One region of the Kribbella sp. NPDC049227 genome, then DNA from elsewhere that is predicted to be linked to it. Evidence: riboswitches for the same ligand, from Rfam matches in the RefSeq annotation. Region 1 holds a riboswitch; the other holds the start of a gene.

Region 1 (4,034 bases):
GCGCGAGCGGATCGGACAGCTGCCGTCGACGCCGGAACGTGCCCGGCGGTTCGCCGTACGCGAGGGAGAAGCGGCGGGAGAAGTGGTACGGATTGCTGTAGCCGCCGTCGGACGCGATCTCCGCGATCGTCGCGTTGGTGCGCAGCAGAGCGGTCGCCGCGCGGGCCAGCCGGATCAGATCCAGCGCGTACGCCGGTCCGCAGTCGTACCGCTCCCGGAAGAGCCGGTGCAGGTGCCCGGCCGACAGGTTCGCCGCGGCGGCCAACTCGGCGACGGAAATGATCCGCGGCCCGCGCGTGGCCCACACGGTCGCGACGTGGTCGACCATGCGCCGAACGCCATCCGGCAGCTCGTCATGCGACGGGCCGACCGGAGCACTGACGAAGACCTCGAGCATCGTCGCGACGAGCCGGTCGCTGTGTCCCGGAACCGACTCCGGCACGCCGGTCAGGTCCAGCAGATAGGTGCACAGTTCGTCGAGCAGCCCCGGATCGGACCTCGATCGCACCGAGGGCCAACTCGACGGAGCGCCGAGTCCGCCGAAGTCCTCGATCTGGAAGTGCACGTAGGCGTGCCGCGACCAGTGATCACAGTCCCAGATATAGGAGTCCCGGTTGCCGCGCCGGGCCAACGCCACCGTTCCGGGGCGCAACTCCTCCTCCACCGTCGCTTGGTGGACCCCGGCGTCGTCGTACAGCTCGGTCCGCCAGAGCGCCGAACCGTGCAGAAGCCAGAGCAGTTCGAAGTTCGGCAACCAGCGCGGACCGTACGTCGCCCCGGGCGCATAGTCCGCGACCTGGACCACGGAGTTCACGCTGATCACCGGTGGTCGCGATGTCACGAACAGATAGTAGAGCGCGCGCCGGCGACATTGGCCGGCCCACCGTGCTCTGAGACTGTGAAGCCGGTCATCGCCAACCCCAGGCCGGATGGAGCGCCAGATGCAGCCTGTCACCGCCGTACGCCGGTTCACCGAGGTCACCGACGAGTTGATCGGGTCGTTCCAGCGCGACGGCTTCGTCGTCCTCGACCAGGCCCTTCCACCCGACCAGGTCGCCGCGCTCCACACAGCGGCCGAGCGCCTGTGCCGCGGTGACCTCGGGGCCGTCGAAGGCAGCCCGAGCACGGAGCCGGGTGACGATGTCGTGCGCAAGTACCTGTGCATTCACCAGCCCCACAAGGTGTCCGACGTGGCCCTGGCCGCGTTGCACGCACCGCGCGTGGTGACGGCACTGACCGCGCTGATCGGGCCGAACGTGAAGGCGATGCAGTCGATGCTGTTCATCAAGTCCGAAGGCAAGCCGGGCCAGGCCTGGCACCAGGACGAATTCTTCATCCCGACCAGGGACCGCTCGCTGACCGCGGTGTGGATCGCGCTCGACGACGCCACCGTGGAGAACGGCTGCCTGTGGGTGCTGCCGGGCTCGCACCGCCGCGGCGTCATCTATCCCGATCGCGAGCAGGACGATCTCCGCTTCGACTGCACGGTGGAGTTGTTCGACTTCCCCTACACCGACGACGACGCCGTACCGGTCGAGGTGCCGGCGGGTTCGGCGGTGATCTTCAACGGCTACCTGCTGCACCGATCACTACCGAACACCACCCGGCGCGGACTCCGCCGGGCCCTCGCCAACCACTACATGAGCGCGGAGTCGCTGCTCCCCTGGCAGTCCGTGCCGTCGGGAGTCCATGTCGGCAAGCACGACTACCGCGACATCGTGATGGTGGCCGGGACCGACCCGTACGCCTACAAGGGCATCGACGACATCGCCCGCCCGCACTCGCGCGCCGACAAGGACGGCGGCTGCGACCGCTAGGAGGTCTGCGCCTCGGCGGCGTCGACGGCCTGCTCCAGAAGAAGGGCGATCGTCATCGGACCGACCCCGCCCGGGACCGGTGTGATCAGGCTCGCCACCTCGGCCGCGGCGGCGAAGTCGACGTCCCCGACGTTGCCCTCGTTGTAGCCCGCGTCGACGACGACCGCGCCGGGCTTGAGCCAGTCGCCCTGGACGAAGTTCGGCCGGCCGACCGCGGCCACCACGATGTCCGCGGTCCGGACGATCGCGGGCAGGTCGGTGGTCCGGGAGTGCGTGTAGGTCACGGTCGCGTTCGATGCCAGCAGCAACATCCCGGCCGGCTTGCCGAGAATCGGGCTGCGGCCGATCACCACCGCGTGCGCTCCAGCGATCGGTACGTCGTACGCCTCCAGCAGGCGCATGATCCCGCCGGGCGTCGCGGACCGGAAGCCGGGCTCACCGAACGCCATCGCACCGAACGACCGCGTGGTCACACCGTCGACGTCCTTGGCCGGGTCGATCGCCTCGAACGCGGCCCGCTCGTCGATCTGCGCGGGCACCGGGTGCTGCAGCAGGATCCCGTGCACCGCCGGGTCCTGGGACAGCTTCGTCAGCTCCGCGACCAGTTCCTCGGTCGTCGTCTCCGCGGGCAGTACGACGCTCCGCGACCCGATGCCGGCCTTCTTCGACCGGTTCTGCTTCATCCGCACGTACGTCGCGGACGCGGGATCGTCACCGACCAGCACGGTGGCCAGACACGGCTGGACCCCGGTCCGCTCCTGCAGTGCACGGGCCCGGTCGGCCGCCTTCGCCACCATCTCGGCGGCGAGGTCGGTACCGGTCATCAGAGTGGCAGTCATGGCGCGCGCTCCCTTGGGCGTCGACATCAGGTCAAGTGCCCAGGCGCGCGGCTCGGCCGGATCCTCCGGCGGACCGTTCCCCGGTGGTCGTCCACCTCAGCGCCAGTCGCGGTCCACCGCTCAGGATACCCGGCCACCCTCCGTCGCCTCGGTCAGGAAGGTCTCGATGACAGGGTCACCGAGTTGGGGATGGGTCTTGGAGTGTGGGAGGCGGGTGTCGCGGATCGTCTTGGCCTGGGTGACCAGGTGGTCGATCTGGTCCCGGGTCGTGGCGGCGTCCGAGCTGTTGCCTTCGGCCACTGCTTCGAGGTGCCGGAGGGACTCGCGCAACGCTTGCGCCCAGAGGAAGGTCGCATCGAGCCAGGCGCCGGCCTCGTCGGCGAACGACGGGTCGGACACACCGGCGCGGATCCGGGCCGGAGCGTTCTCGATCGCCTCGAGATACGGCTCGAGCTGCGCGATGGCCCCGGCCAGGTCGCCTGCCTTCCAGGTCTTCCAGAACGCGGCCGTCTGCGCGGCCAGGACCGGCGCGTTCACCAGATGCAGCCGGCCGTCGTAGGTGGTGAGGTCGGTGAAGACCTCCAGCGCCGCGATCGTCTCGGCGTCTCCCCCGGCCCGCTCGGCGAGCGCGCGGTGCCACGAGGCCTGCTCGTCGTACGTCGCCGGGTTCCAGCCGAACTCGGCGAACGAGTAGAGCGCGATCTTGCTGGCCCCGGCCTGGTTCATCGGGTTCGAGATCACGCCGACGACCTGGTCGGCGAGGCCGGGCTCGCGCCCGCTGTAGGCCGCGAGCAGGATCCGGGCGGCCGCGTAGTCGTTGACCGGGTAGTTGTCCCAGATCAGGATGTCGTGCCCGAACACGGCCTTCGCCTCGGCCGCTTGTGCGCTCGTGATCGTCTCCGGTACGACGCCGATCCCGGTCCAGTGGACGATCACGGCGCTGTCGAGCTGCTCCCGCAGCGCCTGCTTGTACGGCGTCTCGTCGACGTTGTAGTACTCGGTCGGGACCATCTGCAGCGGGGCGAGGTCCGGCTTGGTCGCGACCCACTCGCGCTGGATCCGGTTCAGCAACTCGCTCTGCGCACGCCCGGCCCCGCCACCGCCGGCGCCGTACTTCTCCTCGTCCTCGGCGCTGTGCCACTTCTCGTACTCGATGTCGTCCAGGGCCACGTTGAACGCGCGCGCACCCAGTGCGTACAGGGCCTCGAACTTGGCGATCAGCGCCTGGAAGTCGCTGTCGTCGGTGTAGCGGATCGACAGGCCGGGTGACAGCGCGAAGGTGAAGTCGACCTTGTTCCGCACCGCGCGCTGGACCAGCTCGCCGAGCTCGGCCAGCTTGCCGGCCGGGTACGGGTCGCGCCACTGCTCGCGGTGGTAC
Region 2 (4,034 bases), on a different contig from region 1:
ACACCGACAGTCTGGGTGAGCAGCTTCCAGGTCGTCGCGGGGATCTTGCGGACCCATGCCAATGAGAGGGAGCTCCCACCCGCGGGTCTTGCCCCTGAACGTGCCATACCGCTTACCGTACTGACATGGCGGACCCATTCGCGGTAACGAATCAGGCTCCCCCACTCCAGGGGGTGAACTTCTTCACCCGGGACACGGCCCTCGGTGACGCTCTGCGTCCGTACGCCGACCTCGCGGACGATCCCGGACTGACCCGGATCGGCGAGCTCGCGGGCTCCGAAGAGGCCCTCGCCCAGGCACTCCCGGCGAACCAGAACCCACCGGTCCTGCGCACGCACGACCGGTACGGGAACCGGATCGACGAGGTCGAGTTCCATCCCTCCTGGCACTGGCTGATGGAGCGCGCCGTCGACTTCGGGCTGCAGGCCGCGCCGTGGATGAGCGACCAGCCCTCCCCACACCTGACCCGCGCGGCCGGCTTCTACGTCTGGTCCCAGGTCGAGCCCGGCCACGGCTGCCCGATCTCGATGACGTACGCCGCCGTCCCCGCTCTCAGGGCCGACGAACGGCTCGCCAAGGAGTGGGTCCCACAGCTGGCTTCGCGCCAGTACGACGTACGCCGGTTGCCTGCGGCCACCAAGACCGGCGTACTCGCGGGGATGGGGATGACCGAGAAGCAGGGCGGCTCGGACGTCCGGGCGAACCTGACCACCGCGACGCCGGCCGGTGACGACGGTGAGTACCAGCTGAACGGGCACAAGTGGTTCTGCTCGGCGCCACAGGTCGACGTCTTCCTGGTACTGGCGCAGGCGCCGGACGGACTGAGCTGCTTCGTCGTCCCGCGCGTGCTTGCCGACGGCAACCGGAACGCGTTTGCCCTGCAGCGGCTGAAGGACAAGCTCGGGAACCGGTCGAACGCGTCCAGCGAGGTCGAGTTCCACGGCACGGTCGGCTACCGCCTCGGCGACGAGGGCGCCGGGGTCCGCACGATCATCGAGATGGTGGCCGCGACCCGGCTGGACTGCGTCCTCGGCTCGGCCGCTCTGCAGCGGCGCGCGCTGGTGGAGGCGCTCTGGCACACCCGCCACCGTTCGGCGTTCGGTGACCTGCTCGCCGACAAGCCCGCGATGCAGAACGTGCTGGCCGACCTGGCGCTGGAGAGTGAGGCTGCGACAGCGCTCGCGATGCGGCTTGCGGCGGCCGTCGACGCGTCGGCCGGCGGCAACGAGCAGGAGGCCGCGTTCCGGCGGATCGGGCTGCCGCTGGCAAAGTTCTGGGTGAGCAAGCGGACGCCGTTCATGGCCGCCGAGGCCCTTGAGTGTCTCGGCGGGAACGGGTTCGTCGAGGAGTCCGGGATGCCTCTGCTGTTCCGGGAGTCCCCGCTGAACTCGATCTGGGAAGGGTCGGGGAACGTCAACGCCCTCGACGTACTGCGAGCCCTCAGACGGCCCGAGTCGCTCGAGGCGTGGTTGCTGGAAGTCGGCGCGGCGCGGGGTGCGGACGAGCGCCTGGACACCGCGGTGAACGACGTACTGCAAGCGCTTGCTGACGTCGAGGGCGCGGAGGCGGGAGCCCGTCGGCTGGCCGCGCGGATGGCGCTGTGCCTGCAGGCGTCCCTGCTCGTCCGGCACTCGACTCCCGCGGTCGCGGACGCCTTCGTCGCGTCCCGGCTGGCGAACGACTGGGGCGGCGTCTTCGGCACCCTCCCGCGGACCACGCCGTTCGGCCTGATCACCGACCGCAGCCTCTGACTCCGAGCGGCGGCCGCACGGTAGGGTGGCCGCGTCGCGACTGGCGCGCTGAGGTGGAGAACCACCGGGGAGCGAAGACCGTCGGCACCGTGCGCCTGGGTGCCCACGACCCACTGCAACCGCAGGAGAGACAACGATGACTCAACCCTTCGACGCAGCGGCCGCGTCGGCCGCGTACAACAACGCGCTCCAGGTGATCGCCGCGGTGGAACCCACCGTCGCCGGCGCGATCAAGGCCGAACTGGCCGACCAGCGTTCCTCGCTGAAGCTGATCGCGAGCGAGAACTACGCCTCCCCCGCCACCTTGCTGACGATGGGCAACTGGCTCTCGGACAAGTACGCCGAGGGCACCATCGGGCACCGCTTCTACGCCGGCTGCCAGAACATCGACACCGTCGAGCAGGCCGCGGCCGACCACGCCACGGCGCTGTTCAACGCCCCGCATGCCTACGTCCAGCCGCACTCCGGCATCGACGCGAACCTGGTCGCCTTCTGGGCGATCCTGGCCCAGCGGATCGAGTCCCCGGCGCTGGCCGAGGCGGGCGCGAAGCACGTCAACGACCTGTCCGAGGAGGACTGGTCCAAGCTGCGCCGGGCGTTCGGTGACCAGAAGATGCTCGGCATGTCGCTGGACGCCGGCGGCCACCTGACCCACGGCTTCCGGCCGAACATCTCCGGCAAGATGTTCCACCAGAGCTCCTACGGCACCGATCCGGAGACCGGGCTGCTCGACTACGACGAGGTCGCCCGCACGGCGCGGGAGTTCAAGCCGCTGATCCTGATCGCCGGCTACTCGGCGTACCCGCGGAAGGTGAACTTCGCGAAGATGCGCGAGATCGCCGACGAGGTCGGCGCGACGCTGATGGTCGACATGGCGCACTTCGCCGGTCTGGTCGCCGGCAAGGTCTTCACCGACGACTTCGACCCGATCCCGCATGCGCACGTCACCACCACGACCACGCACAAGTCGCTGCGCGGCCCGCGCGGCGGCATGGTGCTGTGCCAGCCGGAGTACGCCGACGCCGTCGACCGCGGCTGCCCGATGGTTCTGGGTGGCCCGCTCGGCCAGACGATGGCGGCGAAGGCGGTCGCGCTGGCAGAGGCCCGGCAGCCGTCGTTCCAGGAGTACGCCCAGGCCGTCGCCGACAACGCGGTCGTGCTCGCGGAGGGCCTGATGAAGCGTGGCGTCAAGCTCGTCACCGATGGCACCGAGAACCACCTGGCCCTGCTCGACGTCTCGTCGTACGGGATCACCGGGCGGCAGGCCGAGTCGGCGCTGCTCGACGCGGGCATCGTGACCAACCGGAACGCCGTACCGCGCGACCCGAACGGCGCGTGGTACACGTCGGGCGTCCGGATCGGTACGCCGGCACTGACGACGCGCGGCTTCGGGGCCGACGAGTTCGACCGGGTCGCCGAGCTGATGGTCGACGTACTGTCCTCGACGACGCCGACCACGACGTCCGCCGGCGCGCCGTCGAAAGCCAAGTACGTGCTGGCCGACGGTGTTGCCGACAAGGTCAAGGCCGCCTCGGCCGAGATGCTCGACAAGCACCCGCTGTACCCGGGCCTCGAGCTCAACTGACGTCATCGCGCGGCGCCCGCTCTCCCCTCGGGAGCGGGCGCCGCGCTGCTCTGTCAGGCGTCCTGCTTGATCCCCATCAGCGCCTCTTGCGAGGCCTTGGCGGCCTGCTTCGGCATCAGTACGGCGGCCAGTACGGCGCCAGCGACCGCGATGCCGGCCGAGACCCACATGGTCGTGTTGAGGCTGGTCATGAACGCGTCACGTACGTCGCCGAGCAGGTCCGCCGACCCGACCTTGGTCGCGACCGCGAGCCCGCCGCCCAGGCCCTTCTCGACCGCGTCAGCCGCCTGCGCCGGCAGGCCGCTCGTGTCCACGTTGTTCCGGTAGACCGAGTTCAGCACCGTGCCGAGGACGGCGACGCCGACGGTGCCACCGACCTGCCGGAACGCCTGCAGTAGAGCGGATCCGGTGCCGGCCCGCTCCGGGTCGAGCACACCCAGCGCCGCGTTCATTGCCTGCGGCATCGAACAGCCGAGGCCGAACCCGACCACCACGAACCAGATCGAGGTGTAGCCGTAGCCGGTGCCGAGATCGGTGAAGGCACCGAGCACGAACCCGGCGGCCATCACCACGAACCCGGCCATCACCACCAGCCGGGTGCCGACCTTCGCCTCGACCGGCTCAGCCAGCTTCGCCCCGACCGTCATTCCACCGATGAACGGCAGCAGCTTGATGCCGGTGTGCAGCGCGTCGGACCC

The links. Region 1 has a riboswitch for ZMP and ZTP ahead of ACGFH6_RS28920 (bifunctional 5,10-methylenetetrahydrofolate dehydrogenase/5,10-methenyltetrahydrofolate cyclohydrolase). Riboswitches for the same ligand answer to the same signal wherever they lie in the genome.
Region 2: it holds a riboswitch for ZMP and ZTP, as region 1 does, so the genes downstream of both, ACGFH6_RS17595 (glycine hydroxymethyltransferase) here and ACGFH6_RS28920 (bifunctional 5,10-methylenetetrahydrofolate dehydrogenase/5,10-methenyltetrahydrofolate cyclohydrolase) in region 1, are expected to answer to the same signal.

What each region holds. Positions count from the first base shown of each region.
Region 1 covers NZ_JBICST010000006.1:605,852-609,885, forward strand. The annotation lists gene ACGFH6_RS28910 (helix-turn-helix domain-containing protein) at 1-841, opposite strand, end outside; gene ACGFH6_RS28915 (phytanoyl-CoA dioxygenase family protein) at 942-1,817, shown strand; gene ACGFH6_RS28920 (bifunctional 5,10-methylenetetrahydrofolate dehydrogenase/5,10-methenyltetrahydrofolate cyclohydrolase) at 1,814-2,656, opposite strand; ZMP/ZTP riboswitch at 2,687-2,776, opposite strand; gene ACGFH6_RS28925 (beta-N-acetylglucosaminidase domain-containing protein) at 2,777-4,034, opposite strand, start outside.
Region 2 covers NZ_JBICST010000003.1:1,126,022-1,130,055, reverse strand. The annotation lists gene ACGFH6_RS17605 (YhjD/YihY/BrkB family envelope integrity protein) at 1-107, opposite strand, end outside; gene ACGFH6_RS17600 (acyl-CoA dehydrogenase family protein) at 126-1,751, shown strand; ZMP/ZTP riboswitch at 1,778-1,859, shown strand; gene ACGFH6_RS17595 (glycine hydroxymethyltransferase) at 1,888-3,336, shown strand; gene ACGFH6_RS17590 (MFS transporter) at 3,390-4,034, opposite strand, start outside.